Regions from separate parts of the Clostridium fungisolvens genome, predicted to be linked through region 1. Evidence: riboswitches for the same ligand, from Rfam matches in the RefSeq annotation. Region 1 holds a riboswitch; each other region holds the start of a gene.
The links. Region 1 has a riboswitch for S-adenosylmethionine ahead of bsdtw1_RS18555 (epoxyqueuosine reductase). Riboswitches for the same ligand answer to the same signal wherever they lie in the genome.
Positions count from the first base shown of each region.

Region 1 (5,091 bases):
GGAGAAGAGCAGGTTCATAAATGGAGAAGATTTGTTGATGTTAGACCACCAGAACTTAGTAAAGATGATCCAAGATATCCTGGTCATGAGATAAAATATAAAGGATTGTCAGAAGAGCAATTACCACTAACAGAGAACTTAGCTGACACTGAAAAGAGAGTGTTACAGGACTGGTTTCAGGAAATTGTTCCTGCTTTAAAAGAAGATAAGAAGGTTATAATAGCTGCTCATGGTAATACTTTAAGAGCTTTGGTTAAATATTTAGATAATATATCTAGTGACGGTATAGCAAGTCTTAACATACCAACAGGAACACCTTTGGTATATGAACTTAATGACGATCTAACTCCAATTAGACATTACTATCTATCATTAGACGGAAAGCTTCCAGAAATGGCAATTCCTAAAGATATTAATGAAAGCAAACAATTAGTAGGAAAAGTATAAGATAATAAGGCTTTTGCATAATTAAATGCAAAAGCCTTATTACTTTATTTTTGCCAAGCTGGAAGCTTAGCCATCATTGATTTTGCAACTTCATTAGCAACATTAGTGTCTAATCCCTGAGTTTTGATTATGAAGTTAGTTAATGAACTAAGTTTTTCCTCATAAGATTGCATTGCTCCATCAGGACGTGCACAATATTTACAATAATCCTTTCGTTCATCTTTACTAGCGAAATCTTCGACTGTTTCCATAGGCATTCCACATGCGATACAAGTTTTCATTTAATAACTACCTCCTAAAATTATATTTTTATCAAGTTAATGTAATGATGTAATAATTGTGTTCCATAGTTTTTTAGTACAGACTTATTGGGTGAGAAAAGGTCACCATTGGTTAAATAGTAGTGTAGTAATCCAACCCAAGTGTTATAAAGTAAATCAATAGAAAGAGGACGTATGTTTCCAAGAGATATTTCTCTTTCAGCAGCTAAACTAATGTGATGAGAAATAGTTGAGTTGATGCTAATATACACATTACGAACTTCTACAGGTAAAAGTCTTCTTTCGATTATCAGTCTAGTATAAAAAGCTTCAAACTCTGATAACGCAGTTATATGTGCTTTTAATAAATCCTCTAAAGTGCTTTCTTCACTGACCAACTCATGTAGACGAGTTGCAATCTTATTGCCAAATTCATTGATAACAGCTATAAGTAGCTCTTCTTGAGTAGGAAAGTGGGAAAACACAGTGCCGTGAGACACTTTAGCAGCCTTTGCAATATCTATGGTCCTTGTTGATAAAATACCATTTAAGCTAAACTGCTCCATTGCTATTTCTATTAACTTGCTTCTAGTTTCTCTTTTTTGAATTTGTCTTTTATTTTCTGTCATAGTACCACCTTAATTTGATGAGCATAAACTCATTGAGTTACAACTCAATAATAATCTTGTATATAAGTATTGTCAATATGTTTTCATAATAAATTTAGATTATTTTCTTATTGACACAATATAGAAAATATTATATAAATAAAATAATAATTTAATAAAGTCTTATTAAGAGTGGTGGAGGGACTGGCCCTTTGAAACCCAGCAACCAGTATGTTTCATTTGCATACATGGTGCTAAATCCTGCAGCAATGCTGAAAGATAAGGAACGTGTTATAAAAATCTCTTTCAGTGAAGAGATTTTTTTGTTTTTTAGGAGTTATAATTTTTTTTAATCTTTACGATAAGTTTTTTTTAAGGAGGGAAGATTTTTAACGATGATTTACAATTTTATAAAGTCAATTACAGATAACTAAAGGAACTGATTTTGTTTGAAATAAATAATGGTATTTATATATATCCTTGCAATGATTTAACCTTAGAGAACCAGTGTATGCAAATTTTAAAGTTAATTAGTCATAAATAAAGAATGAGGAGTTTTTATGTCTGATATAAATGGAAGTAATAAATTAAAACAAGATATTATAAATAAAGCTAAGGAAATGGGGGCAAATATTATAGGCTTTGCTTCAGTGGATAGATGGGATGAATTTAAAGAAACATCGCCAGAGTATTTTCCGCAAAATATATGGCCTGAAACGAAGTCAATAATTGTTTTAGGAATACAAATATTTTTGCCAATGCTTGAAACTACACCTTCTATAGTTTACTCGGAATTATATAATACAACTAATAGATTATTAGATGAAACAGCCTATAAGCTAGCGAATTATTTAAATACATTAGGGCATAGAGCCTTTTATTTTCCAAGAGATGGGTATGGAGACATATCTATATTGGTGAAGAAACCAGCGGCTGCCTTTTCACATGTATTGGCAGGAAAGTATGCAGGACTTGGAACTATAGGTTATAACCATACTTTATTAACTAAAGAATTTGGACCTAGAGTTAGATTGGTATCTGTTTTAACTGATGCTGTAATAGAGCCGGATGAACTTTTAAATAAGGATCTTTGTATTAAATGTGAAATGTGTAAGAGATGCTGTCCAGCTAGTGTTTATACTACTACAGAAACACTTATAGCAAATATGGACAAGAAAAAATGTGCGGAATACCATTCAAAGCTTAAGGATGCCTATGCGTATCCCTGCGGTGTATGTATAAAAGTATGTCCTATAGGTGAGGACAGGAAAATATATGGAAACAATGCTAAAAAGTATTTGAATGAAAAACAGGCACTAGCAACTTGTGAAGGAATTGAAGAATATGCAGGATGGATTCATGCTAGAAATCATGGTTCAAAGGAAGTTAAATCTGAATAAAGTTTGGTTATTTTAATTTCAACGAACTCAGAAAAATATAAAGATTAAGATTGGGGGATTTATAAATGAAAGGCAATTTTAGTACAAGACTCACTCACTTAGGAGAAAAAAGTCCTAAATCAGTTTCAAGATCCAAGACTATTCCAATATCAATGACTTCAGTATTTGTGTTTGATGATGTAGAAACTCTTGATAAAGTTTATGATAACGAAGAAGAAGGGTATGTTTACTCAAGAAATGGTAATCCAGGACATGATGCTTTAGAAGAGATAATAGCAGGAATAGACGAAGCAGAAGATGCGCAGGTATTTTCATCTGGAATGGGAGCCATAGCAATGTCGATAGTTGCTAATGTAAAGGCTGGAGATCATATAATAGCAGCAAGTGTCTTATATGGTGGAAGCTACACCTTTTTAAAGCAAGAACTTGCAAAATTTAATGTTGAAGTAACATTTGTAGATGTGGTAAATGAAAGTATTGAACAATATTTTAAACAAAATACTAAGGTGGTATATGTGGAAACTATATCAAACCCATTGATGGAAGTTATTGATATAAAAACTATATCAGAATTGTCGCATAAACATGGTGCAAAGCTTATTGTTGACAATACTTTTGCTACGGGAGTAATATGCCAGCCGTTAAAGCTTGGGGCAGACATTGTTGTATATAGTGCTACAAAGTATATATGTGGACATAGCGATGTTACTGGAGGCATTGTAGTTGCAGACAAAGAGAATGTAAACAGCATAAGAAATACAGGTGCTTTATATGGTCCTATGATGAGTCCTTTTGATGCTTGGCTTTTAATAAGAAGTTTAAGAACTTTAGAACTTAGATTAAAGAAGCATTCAGAGAATGCATTAAAGCTTGCTGAATACTTAGAAAAACATGAAAAGATAAAGAATGTATACTACCCAGGTCTTAAAAGTTCACCTTACTTTGAGGTGGCAAAATCACTATTCAATGGAGATGACTTTGGAGGTATGCTAAGTATTGATGTCATAGACGGAGAAAGAGGAGCTTATGAATTAATAAGAAATCTTGAAAGTATAAAATTCGTTCCAAGCCTTGCAGGGGTAACAACTTCTGTCTCATATCCAGTAAAGACATCTCATAGGGCATTAACGGATGAGGAACTTAAAAAAGCTAATATATCTAAAGGGCTGATAAGAGTTTCTGTTGGACTTGAAGATATTGATGACATTATTGCAGAGTTTGACAAGGCCTTAGCAAAGATATAGAGGAGATTGACTCATAATCTGGTAGATTACTGATTTTTTGAGTTAGAATGCTTAGGATATAGAAATTGTACAGAATAATGAAAAGCACTTGAATTTATTTATTATATAAACTCAAGTGCTTTTCATAATTTATATATTTCATAAAATTAAAAGATAAGGTTTTATTTAAGAAAATTGTTAAAATTAATTGGTTATACAGGAGAAGTTAGATTAATTCTTTGCGTAAGTTCATTAAAGCGTTGGATGAATAACCCGTTAATTTCAGTATAATACCTTTAAAAGTGTCAAACATAAAAGTCTAGTTACGAGTTAGAAGTTTTATGTTTATCATATAGAATTTATTAACTGATACTAGAAGTATATATCCAATTAAGCCTCCTAAAAAGCTACTTATAGAAATTGATATGATATAATTTATTCTTATTGAAGACATCATAAAAAAGCTAAATAATATAATAACATTTATAGTCAACGGTAATGCAAGTAATAAAAGCTCAAGCTTCTTCTTTGATTTTGAGAATATTACTGGTACCCAATACCCCAGTGGTATAAAGATCATCATAAAAAACACTGATGTAGACAATAAGTTAGAACTTAAAGCCAAATCTATTCCAGGCATAGGGATTTTGTTGCCAATTAGGATAAGTGATATAATTAGTAATAGTCCAAACAGCAGAGTTATTCTGTTTCTATAATTTGAAAGAGAGTTCATTATGTTTAATTTCAGTTGTTTTACTTCGCCAAAGCTATCTATAGACTTTCTTACAGCTTCAGCTTCTGAGTATCCTTCAGACATGTATTGAAGTTTTAATAACTCTAAATGGTCTTTAAATTCTGATATTAGTTCTAGTTTTCTTTTTTTACTTATCTTTAAATCTGCTACTATAGAACTAATGTATCTATCAAGCTCTTCCATGAAAATCCCTCCCTACAATTATTAATCAGCTTATTTAGTAAATCCCACTCGCTAAGTTTTTGTGACAACTTTTTTCTGCCGTTATCTGTAATGCTGTAATATTTACGTCTTCCACCATTTTCTGAACTTAACCAATAAGAATGAATAAGCTCCTTTTTTTCTAATCTTTGCAGTGCAGGATATAAGGTTCCTTCACCCATACTATAAAGTTCATCA
Region 1 covers NZ_BLZR01000001.1:4,193,866-4,198,956, reverse strand. Annotated here, with positions in the region: gene gpmA (2,3-diphosphoglycerate-dependent phosphoglycerate mutase) at 1-447, shown strand, start outside; gene bsdtw1_RS18565 (zinc ribbon domain-containing protein) at 492-728, opposite strand; gene bsdtw1_RS18560 (TetR/AcrR family transcriptional regulator) at 749-1,336, opposite strand; SAM riboswitch class I at 1,496-1,601, shown strand; gene bsdtw1_RS18555 (epoxyqueuosine reductase) at 1,876-2,715, shown strand; gene bsdtw1_RS18550 (trans-sulfuration enzyme family protein) at 2,781-3,959, shown strand; gene bsdtw1_RS18545 (permease prefix domain 1-containing protein) at 4,258-4,875, opposite strand; gene bsdtw1_RS18540 (PadR family transcriptional regulator) at 4,842-5,091, opposite strand, start outside.

Region 2 (5,091 bases), 3.2 Mb from region 1:
CTTATCAGCTTAGCAAACGGACAAAAGGAAAAAAGTGCTCATACACTATTAGATGCAGGAAGAGGTAATCCAAACTGGACTGCTGCTACTCCTAGAGAAGCATTTTTCACCTTTGGATTATTTGCTGTTCAAGAAACAAGAAATACTTGGTGTGAAGGTGATCTAGCTGGAATGCCTAGACGTCAAGGAATTGCAGATCGTTTTTACAATTATGTAAAATCTAATTCAACCTTACCAGGAATAGATCTATTAAAACGAATTATAGATTATGGCATAGTTGAAAAAGGATTTGATCCAGATAGCTGGGTTCAAGAACTTGCTGATGGAATAATAGGTGATAACTACCCTTCACCAGACAGAATGCTTGTTCATATTGAACAGATTGTTAACTCCTATTTAGTTCAAGAGATGTGTTATAATAAGCCACCAGAAGGCATATTTAACATCTTCGCTGTAGAAGGTGCGACTGCTGCTATGTGTTATATATTTGATTCTCTTATAGCAAATGAACTGTTGGCAAGAGGTGATAAAATAGCTTTAATGACACCGATCTTTACTCCATATTTGGAGATTCCACTTTTGCCTAGATATAATTTTGAGGTTATTAAAATAAGAGCTACAGAACTTACTGAAGACGGCACACATACATGGCAATACCCTAAGGATGAACTAGAAAAACTGAAAGATAAATCCATAAAAGCCTTGTTTGTAGTTAACCCTAGTAACCCACCTTCAGTGGCTATTAAAAATGAATCAGTTAAAGTGATAATGGACATTGTGAATAATCATAATCCTAATCTTATGATTATATCTGATGATGTATATAGTACTTTTGTTCCTAAATTCCGTTCATTAATGGCTGACTTGCCTTATAACACCATTGGTGTTTATTCGTTTTCTAAATATTTTGGAGTAACTGGCTGGAGGCTAGGAACCATAGCATTACATGAAAGAAATGTTTTTGATAAGCTATTAAGAATGCATCCAGAATTTATAAAAGAAGAACTTAGACAAAGATACGGAGATTTATCTTCTGATCCAGATAATGTCCTATTCATTGACAGAATAGTTGCTGACAGTAGGCAAGTGGCACTGAATCATACAGCTGGGCTTTCTACACCTCAACAGGTTCAAATGGCATTTTTCTGTGCATTTTCCTTGTTAGATGATAAAAATGTGTATAAACAACAAACAATTGATATATGCCACAGACGCCAAAAACTACTTTTTGATGGCTTAGGTCTTGACCTTAGAAAAGATCCTTATGATGCTGCCTATTACACAGAATTCGATTTATTAGAGTGGGCTTGTCATTATTACGGAGATGAGTTTGCCGAATACCTTCAAAAAAATCATAAACCAATAGATATTTTGTTCCGTTTAGCTGAAGAATCTTCTATAGTACTTTTAAGTGGAAGTGGCTTTCACGGTCCTGAATGGTCCATTAGAATTTCACTTGCTAATCTAAGCGATGAGTCTTACTCACGAATAGGTGAAGTACTACACAAAGTTTTAGATGAATACGTACATTCATGGCAACATTCATTTTCACATGTGTAGAATCAATCTTTAAAATAAATTAACCTATTGATGCTTAAGGTGTAGTTTCTTATCATCAATAGGTTAATTCCATACCACTTCTAGTCCTCAAATACATTTGACTCCCCTCATATCTAAGGAACGAATTTTTAAAAAATTCTTCAAGAAGTAATACATTTATATAAGATTAATATCTTAGGAGGCAAAATTATTTATCTATAATTAATGTTGATCTTGAAATTATGCTATTTAACTATCTTATTTAAGGCTTGGTCTAAATCATATATTAAATCATCTGCATCTTCAATTCCGATAGATAACCTTATTAGATCTGGAGTTACTCCTGCAGAAAATTGTTGTTCTTCATTTAATTGAGCATGTGTTGTACTAGCTGGATGTATTACTAATGATTTAGCATCTGCAACATTTGCAAGATGTGAGAAGATTTTAAGACTTTCAATAAAAATCTTTCCTTCTTCAGTTCCACCTTTTATACCAAAAGTAAATATTGACCCTGCTCCCTTAGGGAAGTACTTTTTAGCAAGCTCATTATATTTGTTTCCTTCTAATCCTGGATAGCTAACCCAAGAAACTAGAGGATGTTTGCTTAAAAATTCTACTATCTTCTTAGTATTAGAAACATGTCTTTCAACTCTTAAAGATAATGTTTCAAGTCCTTGAATGAATAAGAAAGAGTTAAATGGGCTTATTGCAGCTCCAGTATCTCTCAACAATTGAACCCTAGCTTTAGTAACATAAGCAGCAGCTCCTACATCTTGTGCGAACCTTATACCATGATAGCTTTCGTCCGGCTCTGTAAGACCTTTAAATTTCCCACTTGCTACCCAATCAAACTTTCCAGCATCTATTATTACTCCTCCGATTGAAGTTCCATGTCCACCTATAAACTTAGTAGCAGAATGTACTACTATATCAGCTCCAAACTCGATTGGTCTTATTAGATATGGTGTACCAAAAGTATTATCAACGATTAGTGGAATTCCATTTTCATGAGCAACAGCTGCAACAGCTTCTATATCAACAAGGTTTATTCCAGGGTTACCTATACTTTCAATATAAAGTGCTTTTGTTTTTTCTGTAATCGCATTTCTAAAGTTTTCTGGATCATCTGGATTTACAAACACTGTCTTTATACCATATCTAGGAAGGGTAGCTCCAAATAAATTGTATGTTCCTCCGTATAATGTACTAGCCGCAACTATTTCATCACCTGCTTCAGCAATGTTTATAATAGCATATGTTATAGCCGCTGAACCTGATGCAACTGCAAGTGCTGCTATTCCACCCTCTAGTGCTGCTATTCTCTTTTCAAAAACATCTGTAGTTGGATTCATTATTCTAGTATATATATTTCCAGTTTCTTTTAATCCAAACAGATTAGCCCCATGTTCAACACTGTTAAATACATATGATGTTGTCTGATATATTGGAACTGCTCTTGATCCTGTTGTTGGATCTGCTTCTTGACCTGCATGTACCTGTAATGTATCAAATTTTAAACTTCTTTCTTCACTCATATTAATCTCTCCTCATTCTAAATGATTTATTTTCTATAATGACAAATACTAAATTTCAATTAAATAATTGTTTTGTATATATTAAAATCAAATAATTTCATTAATATTGGCTCTTTAATTCCTAGAGAATAAAACAAAAATACCTCCTTTCTCAAAAATGTATGACGAAAGAAGGTATAATTAACCACAAAACTCTACCATCTCTCATCTTTCTTTAGGTAATGATCCTAAAGCAGGATTTGGCACCTTTTCAGATAAATGGATCTGAAGGTTGCCGAGGTTTCGTAGGGCCAGTCCCTCAACCTCTCTTGATAAGAAATATTAAATATTTAATTATTATATCATGTAAAATAAAAAACCTCTTTACTGAGAAAGAGGTATGATAAACACACATACTTATCTCTCAGCTAACGCTGTTGGACTTAGCACCATGTATAATGAAATACTGGTTGCTGGGCTTCACAGGGCCTATCCCTCCACCACTCTCGATAAGATCTTTATTTAGTTTCAATTGCTTGTTCTTATTATAATTACTAAAAAATAGGTTGTCAACAATAATTTTCATATTTTTTTATTTAAGTTTTAGTCAAGGATACAATACTTCGATTATTAAACTACTTTCAAAACTCTGCTAGATTCTAAGCATAGAATTTGAAAATATAAAATCTGTTATGAAGTGAAGCATCGATTGGATAACTATTTAACTTCAACATGAAATACTCTACGGAGCTATTAATTATAATTATATGCTTTTCAGAATTTAAATAGAATTAAAAAGCTGTGTCATTATGCTCTAAAGATACATACTTATATAATACAGAGCCGAATTTAAAAATTTAATTACTGGAGGATATCTTATGAGTGACGTATTTAAGATGAAAGATGAGCTTAAGCTAGACTATGCAGAAGCTTATGTATTACCTCAACCATTTAAAGATCTATATGATATAAAGACCGCTTTTGGACGTGGCACTATATTCAATGATTTATATAGACCTTATGAAAAGAAGAAACATGGGAGGGAGTACTAATGGAACAAAAGAAATTACTTTGCATGATTCAACAAGTAGGCTTCTACTTAGTAGATCTTAGTCTTTACCTAGATACTCATCCTGATTGTAAAGATGCTTTAGAACGATTGAATTACCTTTCTGTAAAACTTAAAGCACTAAGAAAAGAATATGTATCAAACTATGGTCCTCTAACCAACTTTGGTCTTGAACCAGCTGAATGCTGGGATCAATGGGTTTCAGAACCATGGCCATGGGAAAGAGAAGCAAATTAAATTAATGGAGGAATAATGAATGTGGTATTATGAAAAAAGATTAGAATATCCCGTAGATATTAAAACCCCTGATTTGAAGACAGCAAAGATTATTATGACTCAATTAGGTGGTCCTGATGGCGAACTTAGTGCTTCTATCAGATACTTAAGCCAAAGATATACAATGCCTACTGGGAAAACAAAAGGATTGTTAACTGATATCGGAACTGAAGAATTGGCTCATTTAGAAATCGTTTCTTCAATGATTTATCAACTTACTAGAAAGGCTACCCCAGAAGAAATAAAAGCTGAAGGTTTTGATTCTTACTATGTTGTACATGGCACAGCTGCCTACCCTTCTGATCCAAATGGTATTCCATGGACTGGCGCATATATACAAGCAACTACTGATCCAATAGCTGACTTACATGAAGATATGGCTGCTGAGCAAAAAGCAAGAGCTGCTTATGAAAGATTAATTCAATTAATCGATGATAAAGACGTACTTGACGTACTATATTTCTTAAGAGAAAGAGAAGTTGTACACTTCCAAAGATTCGGGGAAGCATTAGTACAAGTTCAGGAGCACTGTAAAAAGTAGTGCGTATTTTGAGTATATAACGATATAGTAATCACTTAAAAAATATATTTTTATAGTTTTTATTTGAAAAAATAAAAATTGAAAAGGCTATTAGCATGATTTCTTTGCTAATAGCCTTTTCCAAATTTAATTTAATTGATTTATTTTAC
Region 2 covers NZ_BLZR01000001.1:1,026,089-1,031,179, reverse strand. Annotated here, with positions in the region: gene aspD (aspartate 4-decarboxylase) at 1-1,560, shown strand, start outside; gene bsdtw1_RS04010 (homocysteine synthase) at 1,785-3,077, opposite strand; SAM riboswitch class I at 3,279-3,395, opposite strand; SAM riboswitch class I at 3,471-3,572, opposite strand; gene bsdtw1_RS04005 (spore coat associated protein CotJA) at 3,935-4,108, shown strand; gene bsdtw1_RS04000 (spore coat protein CotJB) at 4,108-4,362, shown strand; gene bsdtw1_RS03995 (manganese catalase family protein) at 4,382-4,942, shown strand; gene bsdtw1_RS03990 (glycoside hydrolase family 64 protein) at 5,088-5,091, opposite strand, start outside.
Region 2: it holds a riboswitch for S-adenosylmethionine, as region 1 does, so the genes downstream of both, bsdtw1_RS04010 (homocysteine synthase) here and bsdtw1_RS18555 (epoxyqueuosine reductase) in region 1, are expected to answer to the same signal.

Region 3 (5,091 bases), 480 kb from region 1:
TTTCTGCGTGTGGAGAAGGTGAAGCTCCAACTGTTATTACCTTATCTTCTTTCTTTGTATCTGTAGAACCTGTTGTTCCAGAATCCTTCTTAGTTCCGCAAGCTGCTAATGAACCTGCAAGTGCTAATGCTAAACCCAAAGATAAAAACTTCTTAAATTTCATAATATTTTTCCCTCCATAAATTAAATTATTTTTTGTTAGAATACCGGAATTATGCTTCCTTTGTATTGTTCTTCTATATATTTCTTAGCTTTGTCTGAAGTAAGAACTTCTGTTAAATCCTTAATCCATTTTGTATTTTCATTACCCTTTTTAGTTGCAAGTATGTTTGCATATGGTGAATCCTTTGGTTCTGAGAATAAGGTATCCTTCTTAGGATCTAACCCTGCTGGTAAAGCATAGCTTGCATTTATTATAGCAACATCAACATCTTGAAGTACTCTTGGAAGCTGAGCTGCATCTACTTCTTGAATTTCTATATTTTTTGGATTTTCAGCTATATCAACCTTTGTAACAAGATCTTTTTTGTTAAGCTTAAATAATCCTTGTGCTTCTAAAAGTTTTAATGCTCTTGATTCGTTTGTAGCATCTGCAGGAACCGCTATTACAGCTTTATCCTTTAATTCTTTTATATCTTTTACTTTCTTTGAATACGCCCCAAGCGGTGGAAGATAAATCTTCTTTACTGTTACTAAATTTGTTTTGTGATCTTCATTAAACTTTAGCAAATATGGTTCATGTTGAAATAGATTTGCATCTATTGAACCTTCTTCTAAAGCAGTATTTGGTGCTACATAGTCATCAAATATTTTTACTTCAAGCTTGTAGCCTTTTGCTTCAAAATCACTCTTTAGATAATTTAGTATCTCACCTGCTGGTTTAAGAGTAGCCCCAACTACTATATTTGTTTTATTATCTTCTTTTTTAGCTGTTTCTTCTTTTTTTCCACATCCAGCTAAAGAAAGAGCGAGTGCTGCTGTTAATACTAGTGTTAATATTTTTTTCATATATTATGCCCCCTTTTTTCTACTTATCTTAACTTCTTATAAGCAAGATTACCTATAGACTGAAGTATTTGAACCAGTATTATTAAGGTAACTACAGTATAAAACATTACTTGATTATCAAATCTTTGATATCCATAAGTTAATGCTACTGCACCAAGTCCACCGGCCCCAACTGCTCCTGCCATCGCAGAGTATCCAAGGATTGAGATTATTGAAAGTGTTATACCTGATATTATGGAAGGTAACGCTTCTTTAACCATAACCTTAAATATTATCTGCATATTCGAAGCTCCGAAAGACTTAGCAGCTTCAATTAACCCCTTGTCTACTTCCTTTAAAGCACCTTCTATAACTCTTGCTATAAATGGCGCTGCCCCTATTGTTAAAGGAACCAGAGCTGCTGTTTCACCTATACTTTTACCTACTATAAATCTTGTAAGTGGTATTATTGCAACTATTAATATGATGAATGGAAAGCTTCTAAATATATTGATTATAAAATCTAATACACTGTATATTATTCTGTTTGGCTTTAACCCATTCTTATCAGTTACTATAAGTACAATTGCTAGTATAAAGCCTAGTATACTTGCAATAATAGTTGATATTATCACCATATATAGCGACTTTCCTAAAGCTGGTACCAAAACTAGATTAAAAAACTGACTAAAATTATCACTCATTTATAGTAACCTCCCATCCAACATGCTTAGAATCTAAATAGTTTATAATGTCCTGTTCTTTATCTTTACTTACATTAATAACTAATGATCCTAGTACATCATCTCTAAATTTTTCAAGTTTACCCCAAACTATTGAAAAATCGATGTCTAGCTCTCTTGCCATTGAGGTTATTATACTTTGATGCGAGTTATCCTTAGGGAATAATATCTTTATGTTTACTCCTTCAGTTGGCAGTATCTCTTCTTCCCCAAGAAGATTTTTTAAAGCTTTAGTATGTCTTAAGAAAAGCTCTTCAACATTTCCAACTTCAAGAACTTCTCCACCTTCAAGTATTGCTACTCTTTGGCATACTTCTTTAACTACTTCCATCTGATGAGTAACTACAACTATAGTTATCCCAAGTTTTTCATTTATCTCTCTTAAAAGTGATAATATTGATTTAGTTGTTTTAGGATCAAGTGCTGAAGTAGCCTCATCACAAAGAAGAATCTTTGGTTCTAGTGCTAAAGCTCTTGCAATTGCTACCCTCTGCTTTTGTCCACCACTAAGTTGTCTTGGCTTACTTTTTGCTTTGTCTTCTAATCCTACAATCTTTAGAAGTTCATCTACTCTAGTTTTTACTTTAGCCTTTGGTATGCCCCAACATTCCATCGGTAAAGCTATATTGTCATACACATTTTTTCTTTCTAGAAGAGAAAAGTGTTGGAATATCATTCCTAGATCCTTTCTGAAACTTCTCATTTCCTTACCTTTAAGGTCTTTCACTTCTTGTCCACCAACAGTAACACTTCCTGCATTATAGGACTCAAGTCCGTTCAGACATCTAAGCAAGGTTGACTTTCCAGCCCCACTATGGCCAACCAATCCAAATATTTCGCCCTCTTTGATATCTAGATTAATGTCTTTAAGAACTTGTATATCATTGAAACTCTTATTTACACCTTCAATTTTTATCATACAAATCCCCCTAAATTGATTATTAAACAATAATTATTATCATATAAACAGAACAAAAAACGCCCGAGAATAAACTCCGGCGATATAGACCCTGAATTTACTCTCATCTCTCAACGCAAAATGCGTCGCAGGAATTGGCACCATTGTATATGTAAATGAACATATACGGGTTGCCGGGCTTCATCGGGCCAGTCCCTCCACCTCTCTAGATAAGAACGATAATATTTAATTTGTTTTCCATTGATACAACTATAATATCTTTTCCGAATTAAATCAATAGTTTTTTAAATTATTAAGAATATATTATTAATATATGAACATTATTAACAATCTATTAAAGAAACCTTTTACATTACTTTGTTATTTGTTATTTATTTATTAGTATTCCTATTGGAAGCCTGTGTATATTAATTAAGTAACTCTCTATCTAACTTTTCTTGTTTCATAACTAATGTATAAATAATAAATCCTATAATTACAGTAACTACTCCTGATATTATAAAAGCATCAGTTACGCTTAACCATTTGGATATCACTCCCTCAAACAAGCTTCCTAGTGGTGTTGCCCCTGCAAACACCATTGCATATACACTCATTACTCTTCCTCTAAATTCATTTTTGGACTTCAATTGAATTGTAGAATTAGCAGTTGTTGAAAATAACACATTAAATACCCCTGCAATAAACAATGTTACGATAGATATTCCATAATCTTTAAATACTCCTATAAATACTAACATTATAGATATCACTGCTCCTGCCAAAAACATAATTTTTCTTTTTGGTCCTCTACTTCTAGTTGCAACAGTAAAAGCAGAAATCATCGACCCAAGCCCCATTGCAGACATAAGATATCCATATCCATCAGAGTCCATATTCAGAACTTGTTTTGCGAGTAGCGGTATTAAAACACTATAATTCATAGCAAAGGTAGATACAAAAAACACTAACAATATTGTAAAGAGTATATCTTTAGAATTGAAGACATATTTTAGTCCTTCTTTTATATCTAACATCATATTTTTCTTCTCAGCATTTTGCTTTGGCTCACCGCTAACTGAAATCATATAAATACCATATACTAAAGGTATAAAACTAATTGCGTTTAATAAGAAGCAAATGAAAAAGCCAAAGAATTTAATCATTATTCCTGCAACTGCTGGTCCAACCATTCTAGCTGCATTAAACACAGTTGAATTTAATGCTATTGCATTCATCAAATCTTCTTTTCCTACAAGTTCTATCATAAAAGACTGTCTCGCTGGCATGTCTACAGCATTACAGCACCCTAGAATAGCTGCCAGAACAAGAATATGCCAATATTGTATCTGATGAGTAAACACTAAAAAGGTTAGTATAAAGGCTAGTATTCCCATTATGGACTGAGTGATAAGTAATATCTTCTTCTTAGGATAATTATCAATCAAGGCACCTGCAAATAATGAAAATAATAAAACTGGAGTAAATTGCAGTGCACTTACAAAACTTAGTTTAAGAGCAGAATCAGTTAAAGTTACTACAAGCCAAGACTGTCCTGCATTTTGCATCCATGTTCCTATAAGTGAAACTACGGATCCCATAAAAAAGAATCTGAAATCTCTATGTTTTAATGCCCCAAGGGTAAACCTCCCCCTTTTATTCATTGCTTATCCCTTCTTCCTTTACCTACGATAAAATCTTTTTAACGTCATATTTAAAATTATTACAAACTATGATAATATTTTCAATTGAGGGATAGTTCATAAGGGGGATATTTATATTGATTAGTTTAATTTTACTCTGTATTTCAGGTTTTATCGCAGCATTCGTTGACTCTATTGCTGGAGGTGGAGGACTTATCAGCCTGCCTGCTTACATGCTTTTCGGATTACCACCACATATAGCACTTGGCACAAATAAGTTTTCTTCTACTACCGCATCCTTTACTTCCTCTATTAGATTTATAAAAGAAGGAAAAGCAGATTTATCCTTACTAAAGTACATAGTACCTTTTACCTTCATCGGGGCAGTTTTAGGCGTTAAGTCAGTACTAATAATCAACCAGAGTTTTCTTACTCCATTAGTAATGATACTCATATTAATGGTTGGGGTGTATTCATTGTTCTCTAAAAACTTAGGGATTGAAAGTCATTATAAAGGAAAGACTAGAAATCTTATTTTAATTGGAACTATCTTTGGATTTTCTTTAGGTTTTTATGATGGCTTCTTTGGTCCTGGAACTGGTTCATTTTTAATTTTTGGTTTTATAAAAATATTCAAACTTGATTTTGTTGAAGCTAATGGTAACTCCAAGATTTTAAATTTTACTTCAAATATAGCATCTCTTATAACTTTTGCTATTGAAGGTAAAATTAATTATACTTACGGTATTTTAGTTGCATTTTTCATGATATTAGGTGCGCTTATAGGTTCAAAGCTAGCTCTTAAAAAAGGTTCCAAGCT
Region 3 covers NZ_BLZR01000001.1:3,714,416-3,719,506, forward strand. Annotated here, with positions in the region: gene bsdtw1_RS16310 (MetQ/NlpA family ABC transporter substrate-binding protein) at 1-163, opposite strand, end outside; gene bsdtw1_RS16315 (MetQ/NlpA family ABC transporter substrate-binding protein) at 199-1,008, opposite strand; gene bsdtw1_RS16320 (methionine ABC transporter permease) at 1,032-1,691, opposite strand; gene bsdtw1_RS16325 (methionine ABC transporter ATP-binding protein) at 1,684-2,649, opposite strand; SAM riboswitch class I at 2,750-2,865, opposite strand; gene bsdtw1_RS16330 (MFS transporter) at 3,057-4,292, opposite strand; gene bsdtw1_RS16335 (sulfite exporter TauE/SafE family protein) at 4,409-5,091, shown strand, end outside.
Region 3: it holds a riboswitch for S-adenosylmethionine, as region 1 does, so the genes downstream of both, bsdtw1_RS16325 (methionine ABC transporter ATP-binding protein) here and bsdtw1_RS18555 (epoxyqueuosine reductase) in region 1, are expected to answer to the same signal.